One region of the Streptomyces sp. NPDC060194 genome, then DNA from elsewhere that is predicted to be linked to it. Evidence: riboswitches for the same ligand, from Rfam matches in the RefSeq annotation. Region 1 holds a riboswitch; each other region holds the start of a gene.
The links. A riboswitch is a leader RNA that binds a small molecule or an ion and turns the genes downstream of it on or off. The one in region 1 is predicted to bind cyclic di-AMP.
Positions count from the first base shown of each region.

Region 1 (4,920 bases):
GAGTCCAGGATTTCCCGGGCTACGACGACGTCGATGGACGGCACGAGCATCTCCATTCTCGGATGTGCGGCCCCGTCGCGGGGCCGCCGCACTGCTTGGTCTTCAGAGCCTAACCGCACGGCGGCCGTCGGCCTGCCGAACGCCCGGCCCTCGGGACGACGGGTCGTGCCGTCCCTCGGAAGCATTTTGTTTCGCTACGAAACAAGATACCCCGCCCCACCGCGCCCGGGGAGGGCGCGGCGGAACGGGGTACGGCTGCCGCGCGGGATCGCGGGACCGGATCAGCTGAGGTGCAGCTGCTGGCCCGGGTAGATCACGTCGGCGTTCTTGACGATGTCCTTGTTCAGCTCGAAGAGCTTGTTCCAGCCGCCGGAGACGTTGTTCTCACGGGCGATCTTGGAGAGGGTGTCGCCCTTGACGACCTTGTACTCGCCGTCGCCCTTCTTGAAGGTGTGGTCGGACGGCGCGGCCGGGGCCTGGCGGGCCTCGGAGCGCGTCGAGCGCTCGGGCTGCTGCGAGCGGTCCTGCTGCGGCTGGGCCTGCTGCTCCTGCTGCTGCGGCTGGGCCTGCTGCTGCGGCTGGGCCTGCTGCTGCTCGGGCTGCGCCTGCTGCTCCTGCGCGGGCTGCTCGTCGGCGGCCGGGGCCTTGGAGGTGTCCGCGGCGCCGAGGTTGACGCCGCAGGACGGCCAGGCGCCCTTGCCCTGACCGGCGAGGACCTTCTCCGCGACGGCGATCTGCTGGCTCTTGGAGGCCTGGTCGGCCGACGGGGCGTAGGAGGTGCCGCCGTACGCCGCCCAGGTGGAGGACGAGAACTGCAGGCCGCCGTAGTAGCCGTTGCCCGTGTTGATCGACCAGTTGCCACCGGACTCGCACTGCGCGACCTGGTCCCACTCGGAGGTCGAGGCGGCGGAGGCGTTGGTGGCGCCCAGCAGCGGGGCGGCGATCGCCGCACCGGTCACACCGGCGAACGCGGCGATGCGGGTGGCCTTGGAGGGGCGGCGGTGCTTGGACTTGTTCGAAAGCAGCATGAAACAGATCTCCTCACCGACGCCTACGAGGTGAGCTGTCGGGTTCGGGCGCAGTGAGTGCCCGGCGGCGGGAACCTGCGTTCCCGCCTCTTCACCCCAAGCCCGGTTCCGTACCGCCCTCGTGCTTCCGAGGGCGGCGGGTCCAGGCGGCTTACCTGTGGTTCCCCCGCTCCTGCCTACGGCGCTTTACGCGTCGATGCCCGACGTCCGCCGGCAGGATTCGGCGTGACGGTCGTCGGGGCCCGCCTGGTTCGGCGAGCGAGTCGACGTTAAACACACAACCCGGTGAAGTTCAAAGACGACAGGGGGTGGAGTTATCCATGTCTCATTCGGCGCTCTCGGCCCCGGACTTCTGTCCCGCCTCCTGCTTCACACCGAAATCCAGGCTCTGACCAGGAAGAATCAAATCCGGATCTTCGCCGACCGATTCCCTGTTGGCCTCGTAGAGCGCGGACCAGCCGCCCTCGACCTCGTGCGAGCGGGCGAGCGTCCAGAGGTTGTCGCCCTCGCGGACGGTGTACCGCCCCGCCGCGAGATCCTCGTCACGCGTGGCGTCCGTGCCGCGCGAGGCGTGCTCCTCGTCGGCGCGGGCGTCGTCGGGCGCCGGGCCCGCCAGCTCCTCGACGGCCCCGTCCTCCGACTCCCGTCCCGCGAGGGCCTCCCCGGCCTCCTCGGCGGGCCTGCCCCGGTGCTTGCCCGAGCCCGACGCGGACGGCGTCGCCTCGCCGGTCGTCACGTCGGCGCCGCCGCGCGGCACGGGGTCGTTCGACGTCTCGTCCGACGCGGAGGCGGCCGGCCGGGGGGACTTCGATCCGGTCGGCTCGCGCTCGTCGTCGCGGCCGCCGCGCTTCTCGCGCTTCTCCGCCTTCCGCTCGGCCGCCGTCTCCGCGGGGCTCGCGGACGCGCCCGGGTCGACCTGGGGCCGCTCGTCGGAGCCGCCGGCCGCCTTCGCCAGCCCGGAGATGTCCGCACAGCCGGGCCAGGCGCCCGGGCCCTCGGCCTCAAGGACCTTCTCCGCGACGGCGATCTGCTGCGAGCGGCTGGCGAGGTCGGCGCTCGGCGCGTAGGCGAGACCGCCGTACCGCGCCCAGGTCTCCGGGCTGAACTGGAGTCCGCCGTGCAGTCCGTTGCCGAGGTCCGCGCTCCACAGTCCGCCGGTCTCGCACATCGCGACCTTGTCCCAGGTGCCGGCGTCGGCGGCGTGCGCGCCGGTCGCGCCGAGCAGCGGGAGGGCGACGGCGGAGCCGGTCACCCCGGCCGCCACGATGAGAGCCGGAGCCTGACGGGGGCGTCGGTGACGGCCGTTCCCGGAGAGCATGCGGATGCCTTTCCCGTGACTGCTGAGACGAAGGCAGAAGGTATCGACATTCGAACTCATGTCACAAGTCGATGCAGCGGAGATCACGTCAAAGTCACGGTCGGGCTGCTCAGTTCCGCTTCCCGCACCCCGAACTCGACCGGCAGCGTGCGCAGTCCGCGCATGATCAATCCCCCACGCCAGCGCAAATCGTCATGTTCTCCCGCGAGGCGCAGATCGGGCAGGCGGGTCAGCAGGGTCGCGATCGCCGTCTGCGCCTCCAGGCGGGCCAGCGGGGCGCCGAGGCAGTAGTGGATGCCGTGCCCGTACCCCAGGTGCTGGTTGTCGCGCCGGGTCAGGTCGAGGCGGTCCGGGTCGTCGAACCGGGCCGGGTCGCGGTCGGCCGCGGCGAGCACCACGAGCACGGGTTCGCCGGGCGCGATGCCGACGCCGCCGAGCGTCAGCGGCTGGGTGGCGTACCGCCAGGTCGCCATCTCCACCGGGCCGTCGTAGCGCAGCAGCTCCTCGACACCGGTCTCCAGGAGCGCGCGCTCCCCGCGGGCCAGCGAGTCCTGCAGGCGCTCCCGCTCCCCCGGGTTGCGCAGCAGCGAGTAGACGCCGTTGCCGATCAGGTTGACGGTCGTCTCGAAGCCGGCGAACAGCAGGATGAACGCCATCGCCGCGGCCTCGCCCTCCGTCAGGTGCTCGCCGTGGTCCGAGGCGCGGATGAGGCCCGACATCAGGTCGTCGCCGAGGTCCTCGCGCTTCCGGTGGATCAGCTCGACGAGATATCCGCGCATCTTCTTGACCGCGCGTCCGACGCCTCCGCGGGGGCCGCCGCCGTGACGGATCATCATTCCCGCCCAGTCGCGGAATTCGTCCTGGTCCTCGCGGGGGACGCCGAGCAGATCGCAGATCGCGTAAATGGGGAGCGGAAAGGCGAATTCGTGGATGAGGTCCGCGCTGCCCTTCTCCGCGAAACCGTCGATGAGCTGGTCGGTCAGTTCCTGCACGCGGGGTGCGAACGCGGCGACCGTTCTCGGCGTGAACGCCTTCGACACCAGCCGGCGCAGTCGGGTGTGATCCGGCGGATCGATGTTCAGCAGATGCGTCATCAGCTCCGCCTTGCGCTCCCCCGGGATGCCCGTGCGCCCCCGGGCCGCGGCCGTCCCGGCGTGGTGCGCCGGGTCCTTGCTCAGCCGCTGGTCCGCGAGTGCCTGCCGGGCGTCCGCGTACCGCGTCACGAGGTAGGCCTCCACGCCGCTCGGCAGGGTGACCCTGTGCACGGGCGCGTGCGTCCGCAGCCAGGCGTACGCGGGGTACGGATCGGTGGCGAACTCCCAGCTGAACAGCTCGGGCGACATCTCAGGCATACGCCGACGGTATCCGCAGCGGTCCGTGCACGGATTCGCGGCTCCGCCGCGGACACCGCCCTGCGGGCGGCGGCCTCAGACGCCGGCCGGGCTGATTTTCTGGCCCCCTGTCCGCCGTCGAGCCCCGCACCCGACCACCGGGCCGAGGGCGGGTCGGGCGGGGGTGCCCCCGCAGCGACGAAGGAGCGAGGAGGTGCGCCCGGCCGGCGCGCCCGCCCCCGCGACCGACGGCTGTCGCCCCCGCCCCGCAGGGGGCACGGGCTCAGCCCTGCTCTTCCGCCGCGCGGATCGCGTCGCGGTACTCGCGGGCCGCCGCGCGCAGCGCGGACTCCGGGTCGGCGCCGGACGCCTCCGCCGCGACGGCGAGGTTCAGCAGGTCGTGGCCGACGCCCTCGCCGGAGGGCACCGCGGAGATGCCGGCCGCACGCGCCCGGGAGGCGAGCTTCGCGGCGAGGGCGAGGGCGGGTTGGGCGAGGGGGACGCCGTCGGTGACGGAGGCGCGCTGCTTCTCGACCGCCTTGGTGCGCGCCCAGTGCGCCTTGACCTCCTCGGGCGTGGAGGCGGTCTCGTCGCCGAAGACGTGCGGGTGGCGGTGGACGAGCTTGGCGACGATGCCGCCGGCGACGTCGTCGATGCCGAAGGGCTCGTCGGCGTCCTCCTCGGCGATCCGCGCGTGGAAGACGACCTGGAGCAGCACGTCGCCGAGCTCCTCGCGCAGCTCCGTCCGGTCGCCGGCCTCGATCGCCTCGACGAGCTCGTACGCCTCCTCGATGCCGTACTTGGCGAGCCCGAGGTGGGTCTGCCGCGAGGACCACGCGCACTCGCGGCGGATGCGGTCCATGACGGCGACCAGGTCGAGCAGGCGCGCGCCGGGCAGGTCGTACGCGCCGGGGAGGAGTTCCAGGGACGGCATCGCGACCCGGCCCGAGCCGGCCATCCGGGCGAGCCCGTCGGTCAGCGGCCCGTCCTCGTCGGGGGCGAGGACGACGACGGTGCGCCCGCCGTCGCACGCCGCGACCAGCTCCTCCGCGTCGAGCGCGACCGTGTCGACGGCGACCCCCGCCTCCCGCAGGTAGGGCAGCTGCGGATGGCGGGGGTCGGCGCACACGACACGGTCGGCGGACCGCAGGACGGACCAGGCGGGCCAGGACAGCAGCCCGGGGGCGACCCGGTGGCTGCAGCTGAGGAGGACGATGCGACCGGTGGAGGAGTTCACCCCCGC
Region 1 is NZ_JBHWZH010000027.1:11,700-16,619, reverse strand. Features, by position in the region: gene eno (phosphopyruvate hydratase) at 1-50, opposite strand, end outside; gene ACFWEG_RS08775 (transglycosylase family protein) at 282-1,028, opposite strand; cyclic di-AMP (ydaO/yuaA leader) riboswitch at 1,034-1,222, opposite strand; gene ACFWEG_RS08770 (transglycosylase family protein) at 1,354-2,280, opposite strand; gene ACFWEG_RS08765 (cytochrome P450) at 2,430-3,698, opposite strand; gene ACFWEG_RS08760 (nucleoside triphosphate pyrophosphohydrolase) at 3,961-4,914, opposite strand.

Region 2 (2,171 bases), on a different contig from region 1:
CCGGGCCCCTCGGGCACCGCCGCCGACGCGGCGTACGGGCCGGCGACCGGCTCCGGGTACGGTCCCGCGCGGCAGGGCGGGCGGCGCCGGTGGCCCGCCGTGGTCGGCGCGCTGGTCGCCGCCGCGCTCGTCGGCGGGGGAGTGGCGGCCAGCTCGCGCTACGTCCTGGACGACGGGAAGGGCGGCGGCTCGGGGCGCGGCGGCTCGTCCCCGTCCGCGAGCGCCTCGGCGTCGGGGGAGCAGCGGCCGTCCCCGTCCCCCTCCGGCGGCGAGGACACCGGCGGTGGCACCGCCGGAGGGCAGTCCCCGTCGCCCGCCGACGGCGTTCCCAACGGCTGGGTCCGTGTCGAGGACCCCGAGGGCTTCAGCCTGCTCCTTCCGCAGGGCTGGGAGCGGCGGACCGAGAACGGCCAGATCGACTACACCCCCGACGGCGGTGTCCGTTTCGTCCGGATCGCGATCGATCCGGAGACCGACTGGGAGAGCCCCTACGAGCACCAGACCGACCTGGAGCGGGGCGTCTCGAAGCGGCCGGGCTACCAGCGGCTGGGCCTCGTGGCCAACACCTACCGTGACCTGACCGGCGCGCGCTGGGAGTTCACCTGGACCGCCGGCGACAAGGACGCCTCCCGCGGTCCGCGGCACGCGATCTCCCAGTCCTGGATCGACCGGGACGGCACGGAGTACGTGGTCTACATGTCCTCGCCCGAGGAGCGGTGGGCGGAGACCCGCGAGCAGTTCGACAGCGTGCTCCGGGGCTTCCGGCCCTGACTTCGGTCACCGATCCCGCCGAATTCCGCCGGGGTGAGCGGGGTCATACCGATGACGTTCCGTGGTGTGACCCAGCTAATGCGACCTCTCGCCGCAAGGGCTCTTCGACGCCGGGCGCACGGTGAGTGACGGAAACGTGCCGCCGTATTCGCCGTAAGGATCAGTTGTGAAGAAACGGCGTTTGTTCTGCGGCTCATCCGTCACTTAACGTCCCAGGGACTCCGGACGGAACGCCTAATCCTGCCGCCGCCCGGACACCGAATCCGACTTCGAATCACCGAATCGGCAGGAGCGGGGGACCCGTTCAGTACGCGGTCCCGGAATTCGATCTTCGTATTCCAGGGCCGCTAGGGGTGAAGCCGCGTCGCCGCGGCCGGGCATCTCCAGCCCGAACCCGACAGCTAACCCCGCAGGCGTCGGAGAGGAATGCAGCATGCCGATCAAGGCACAGCACAAGCGCGTCCGTCCCCGTCGCGTCGTCCGCGGCATCACCGCCATCGGCGCGGGCTCCGCCGCCCTCGCCCTCCCGCTCTTCGGCGCCGCCCAGGCGCACGCCTCGACCGAAGCGGCCCCCGCCGCGAAGGCCGGCGCCACCTTCCGCTCCGCGCCCGTCCACGCGCAGCCGAAGCAGGCCGAGAAGTCCACCTACACCGTGGCCGGCGGCGACTACCTGTACAAGATCGCCCAGGAGCACGACGTCGCCGGCGGCTGGAAGCAGCTCTACGCCGACAACCAGGACGTCATCGGCGGCAACCCCGAGCTGATCTACCCGGGCCAGAAGCTGGAGCTCGACGGCTCGGCCGCGCCGGCCGCGCAGAAGCAGCAGGCCCCGAAGGCCGCCGCCCCGAAGCCCGCCGCGCCGAAGCAGCAGGCCCCGAAGCCGGCCGCGCCGAAGCAGGAGGCCGCCCCGCAGCAGGAGGCCAAGCAGGCCGAGGCGCCCGCCACCGCCGACTCCTCCTCCAACAGCAGCGGTTGGGTCAAGCCGGTCGACGCCGGCACCTCCACCCCCTACCGCGCCTCCGGCGGCAGCTGGTCCAGCGGTTCGCACACCGGCGTCGACTTCTCGGCCGGCTCCGGCTCGACCGTGAAGTCCATCGGCCAGGGCACCGTCGTCTCCGCCGGCTGGGGCGGCGCCTACGGCAACCAGGTCGTCATCAAGCACAACGACGGCCACTACTCGCAGTACGGCCACCTGTCGTCGATCTCCGTCTCCGCCGGCCAGAGTGTCGGTGCGGGCGACACGATCGGCCTCTCCGGCTCCACCGGCAACTCCACCGGCCCGCACCTCCACTTCGAGGTCCGCACCGGCCCGGACTACGGCTCGGACATCGACCCGGTCGCCTTCCTGCGCGCGCACGGCGTCTCGGTCTGACCGAACGACCCCCAGGGGCGGGCGCCTT
Region 2 is NZ_JBHWZH010000285.1:1-2,171, forward strand. Features, by position in the region: partial or broken gene ACFWEG_RS28915 (serine/threonine protein kinase) at 1-771, shown strand; cyclic di-AMP (ydaO/yuaA leader) riboswitch at 1,037-1,202, shown strand; gene ACFWEG_RS28920 (peptidoglycan DD-metalloendopeptidase family protein) at 1,205-2,143, shown strand.
Region 2: another riboswitch for cyclic di-AMP. It lies ahead of ACFWEG_RS28920 (peptidoglycan DD-metalloendopeptidase family protein); the one in region 1 lies ahead of ACFWEG_RS08775 (transglycosylase family protein).

Region 3 (4,920 bases), on a different contig from region 1:
AGCCCCACCCGCGGTCTCGGCCGAGGGCCTCGCCTACCGATACACCTCCGGCAGCGGTCTGAACCGCGCCGACCTGCTCCTCGACGCCGGAGCGACCGCTGCGGTCGAGGGGCCCTCGGGATCCGGCAAGAGCACCCTGCTGGCGCTCCTGGGACTGATCCTCTCGCCGGCCGCCGGTTCGCTCAGCGTCGCCGGCGCGGACACCCGTTCCCTGAGCCGGGCCGAGCGTGACCTCGTTCGTCAGCGTTCGATCGGCATCGTGCTGCAGGACCTCGGTCTCCTGCCCTTCCTCAACGCCTGGGAGAACGTCGCCGCCGCGTTCGGCCCCCGTCTGAGCCGTCACCGGGCGGCGGCCCGGGACCTGCTCGGCGAGCTCGGGATGGCGGAGCTGGCCGAGGCCCGGGTCGCCGAGCTCTCCGGCGGCCAGCGGCAGCGGATCGCCGTCGCGCGGGCGGCCGTGAAGACGCCGGTGCTCGTCCTCGCCGACGAGCCGACCTCCGGACTCGACCCCAGGACGGCGGAGGCCGTGATGCGGTCCCTGCGCGCCTGCGCCGAACGGGGCGCGGCCGTCCTGCTCGTCACGCACGACCCGGCGATCGCCGGACAGTGCGACCGACGCTACGTGCTCGACGAGGGAACGCTGTCGAGCAGGGAGAGCGCTGTGGAGGGCGGCCGGTGACGATCCGCTGGAGTCTGCTCACCTGGCGCCGCGACGGACGCAGCCTGCGGCGCGCCCTGCCGACGATGACCGTGCTCGCCGCGCTGCTGACGACCTGTGCCGGGGTGGCGGGCGGCGCCGCCGGAGCGGTCGAGCGGGACGTGCTCGGATCCGGGGGCCTCACCCAGATCGAGCTCTCCGCGTTCGAGGGCACCGCCGACACCCGTCCGCTGACCACCTCCGCGCTGGGGGACGCCGGGGAGATCCCGGGCGTCCGCCGCGTGGTCCCCGACTACGAGGCCGGCCTCTACGCCGAGGGGGAGGGAACGTACGACCTGACCGGCCGCACCCTGACGCCCGCCGACGACTTCCCCGTCGTGGGGGGCCGCCTCCCGGCCGAGCTCGGACGGAACGACGTCGTCCTGCCGGCTGCCGCACAGGGCGCCGACCTCACCCCTCTCCTCGGCCGGACGGTCTCCTTCGGTCACACGAAGGCGACCGGCGCCGACTCCGGCACCGTCGAGGACATCCGGCTCAGGGTCGTCGCGCTGTACGACCCCGCCTGGCAGGCTGACGGGCCGGGGGCCGCCTACCTGTCGGAGGAGACCGCGGCGACCCTGGCCGCGGCTCGTGCGGGCCGCGACGTCGAGACGTTCCGTACCGAGGAGGGAGCGCGGTCCGCCGTGGTCGTGGTGGGGCACCAGCGGCAGGTGGGGCCGGTCACGGAGGCGTTGCAGGAGGCCGGGTTCTCGGCGTCCCCGGTGTCCGACCGGGTGCGGAACCTGCCCGGGCTCTTCGGCGCGGCGGATCTGGCCACGCGGGCCGGCGTCGTCGTCCTGGCCCTGGTCGCCGTGGGGCTCGGGGCCGCCCGCGCCTCGGACAGCGCCCGGGCCCGGCTCGGCCAGTTCGCGGTGCTGCGGATCCTCGGGTCCGGACGCCCCGAGCTGCGGCGGATCCTGCTCGGTGAGGCGGCGCTCTCCGGTGGTGTGGCCGGCGCGGTGGGGGTGCTCGTCGGCACCGGGACCTCCCTGGCTCTGGCCGGTCCGCTCAGCGACCTGCTCGGTCTCCGCATCGGCCTCGCCGACGCCCTGCCCGGTGCAGGCTGGGCCGCCGCGGCGCTGCTCCTTCCCGTACTCGGGCTGGCCGCCGGGACGCTGCTCGGCAGCCGCGAGGTGCTGCGCAGGGACCCCTACCTGACCGCGCGGGCGCATGCCTGACCGGCCGATCCGCCCACGATGCGACGCCCGTGGTCGGAACCGCCTCTGCGATGGCGTAGAGTTGGGTTCACCGACGCGGGGTGGAGCAGCTCGGTAGCTCGCTGGGCTCATAACCCAGAGGTCGCAGGTTCAAATCCTGTCCCCGCTACTGATGGCGAAGGGCCCGGAACTCGAGACGAGTTCCGGGCCCTTCGGCGTGTGCGGGCTCACCCGGGTGGGGCAGCACAGGTGGCCGGGGGCGGCGGGGGCGGTGAGGCTGGGGGAGGTGCGGCAGGCAGGAGACGGAACGGTGGGGAAGTCCGAGGGGCGCAGACGGGCCGTGCGGATGTTCGTCAGGGCGCTGCCGGCGCTGCTGATCGTCATCGGCTACCTCTTCGACGTGCTCACGCCGGAGGTGTTCACCGGCGCCCCCTTCTTCGCGGCCGCCCCCCTCGTCGCCGCCCCGCTGTTCTCGCTGCGCAGCACGGTGCTGGCCGGGATCGCGGCGACCGCCGCGATCTCGCTGCTGCACGTCTTCCAGGGCGACGGCGTCCACTACCAGGCGCTCGCCGAGACGCTCACCGTCGCGACGGTCGCCGCGCTCGCGGTGCCGATCAACCGGGTGGTGCGGGTCAGCGGCGAGAAGCTGGCGTCCGCGCGGGAGGTGTCGGAGGCGGCGCAGCGGGCGGTGCTGCCGGTGCCGGCCGAGCGGATCGGCGGGCTGCGGATCGCGGCCCGGTACGACGCGGCGCGCGCGGACGCGTTCATCGGCGGCGACCTGTACGCCGTCCAGGACACCCCGTTCGGGGTGCGGCTGATCGTCGGGGACGTGCGGGGGAAGGGGATGGGCGCGGTGGAGGCGGTCGCCGTCGTCATCGGCGCCTTCCGGGAGGCCGCGGAGCAGGAGGGCAGCCTGGAGGCGGTGGCCCTGCGGCTGGAGCGGGCGCTGGCCCGCGAGGGCACCCGGCGCGACGGCCTCGACGCGGTGGAGGGCTTCACCACCGCCGTGCTCGCCGAGATCCCGCACGGCGCCGAGGTGGTGCGGACGGTCAACCGCGGCCACCCCGAACCGCTGATGCTCCACGCCGACGGGCACGTCGAGGTGCTGCTGCCGGAGCAGTTCGCGCTGCCGCTCGGCATGGGGGACCTCGCCTCGTGGCCCGACCGGGCGCGCGAGCACGCGTTCCCGGAGGGGGCGACGCTGCTGTTGTACACCGACGGCCTCAGCGAGGCCCGGGACGCGGACGGCGTCTTCTACGACCCGGCCGAGCGGCTGGCGGGCCGGACGTTCACCGAGCCCTGCCGGCTGCTCGACGCCGTCGCCGCGGACGTCCTCGCGCACACCGGCGGGGAGTCGACCGACGACATGGCGCTGCTCGCGCTCCGCCGGCCCGCCCGCGCGGGCTGAGCGCCCGTACGGCGACGGCCGCCGTGGCCGTAGGTGACCACGTGGGCGCGGATTGACGAACCGTCAGCACGCAGGCGACCGGCATCACATCGGGTGGACACGAGCAACTCGCCCCGTTTCGCCCGTCCGTCGCCGCATTGGTCCAGGCCGGAAGCCTTAACGATCAACAAGAACGGCTTGGAATAGAGGCCCGCCGTCTATTAACGTTCGATAACGCAGCGGTCGTCACAGTCGTCGCAAGAGTCGACTCCGTGCGCACGCGCCGAATCCCGCAAGGGAACCGGGGAACCACTTCTTGGGGTGAATCGGGCATCTCACGCCTTCTGTTCAGGCGTCGAGGTGACCGTAGGAGACCTTCCTGCTCCGAACCCGTCAGCTAACCCGGTAGGCGAGAAGGAAGGAAAGGAGAGCGCCTCCGTGGCGTCGAACAGCCCTGCCCCCGAGTCGGTCGCACTGCTCGACGGAGCGTCCGGTCCGGACCCCCTGCCCACCGAACCGTGGGTGTCCGCCGGACCCGCCGCGGCGGCCGGCGAGTGGAACCCCAGCGCCGAGACGATCCGTCCGGTCCGCGGCAAGCACCGGGTGGCCAAGCAGCGCGGCGGTCTCGCCCGCAGCTCCACGGTCCTGGGCGTCGGCGTGATCGCCGCCGTCGGCGGGGCCGGCATGGCCTCCGCGCAGGAGCGGCCCGCGGTCTCCATATCCCTGGCGGACCTGCCGGGCGTCTCGGCGGTCGCCGACTCCCTGCCGGACGCCGAGTCGCTGCCCGGCGTGGGCGCGCTGCTCGCCGACTCCGAGGACTCCACCGACGCCGAGGCCGCCCCGCAGGGCTCCGCCGACGTGACCCAGGCGCTCGACACGACGACCCCGCTCTCCGTCGTCAACTCCGCGCAGCAGGAGGGCGCCGCCGCCGGCGAGACGCTGCGGGCGCGGATCCTGCAGCAGGCCGAGCAGCAGCAGGCCGCCGCGGACGCCCAGGCGCAGGCCGACGCCGAGGCGAAGGCCGCCAAGGCCGCCGCCGACCAGGCCGCCGAGCAGCAGAAGGAAGCCGCCGCGGCCGAGGCCGAGAAGGCCGCCGCGGAGAAGAAGAAGGCCGAGGAGGCCGCGGCCGAGAAGGCCGAGAAGGAGCGGCTCGCCAAGCTGGCGCGCAGCTACACGCTCCCCGTCTCCTCGTACACGATCACCTCCACCTTCGGGCAGGCCGGCTCCATGTGGTCCTCCGGCGCCCACACCGGCCTCGACTTCGCCGCGGCGGCGGGCACCCCGATCAAGGCTGTGCACTCCGGCACGATCACGCAGGCCGGCTGGTCGGGCAGCTACGGCTACCACACCGTGCTGAAGCTCGACGACGGCACCGAGGTGACGTACTCGCACCAGTCGTCGATCGGCGTCAGCGTCGGCCAGAAGGTCTCGACCGGCGAGGTCATCGGCAGAGTCGGCTCCACCGGCAACTCCACCGGCAACCACCTGCACCTGGAGGTGCACACGAGCGGCGGATCGAACATCGACCCGCTGACCTGGCTGCGGGGCAAGGGCCTCACCGTCTGAGGCGCCCGCGCCCGCACTCGCGCGATCAGGCGCGATACGGATCACGGGCCGCGTACCCGTACGGAACCTGCTGGGGACCGTACGGGTACGCGGCTTTCTGCTGTCCGGGGGGC
Region 3 is NZ_JBHWZH010000028.1:16,780-21,699, reverse strand. Features, by position in the region: gene ACFWEG_RS09040 (ABC transporter ATP-binding protein) at 1-679, shown strand, start outside; gene ACFWEG_RS09035 (FtsX-like permease family protein) at 676-1,875, shown strand; tRNA gene ACFWEG_RS09030 (tRNA-Met) at 1,950-2,023, shown strand; gene ACFWEG_RS09025 (PP2C family protein-serine/threonine phosphatase) at 2,165-3,262, shown strand; cyclic di-AMP (ydaO/yuaA leader) riboswitch at 3,513-3,668, shown strand; gene ACFWEG_RS09020 (M23 family metallopeptidase) at 3,680-4,807, shown strand; gene ACFWEG_RS09015 (PrsW family intramembrane metalloprotease) at 4,833-4,920, opposite strand, start outside.
Region 3: another riboswitch for cyclic di-AMP. It lies ahead of ACFWEG_RS09020 (M23 family metallopeptidase); the one in region 1 lies ahead of ACFWEG_RS08775 (transglycosylase family protein).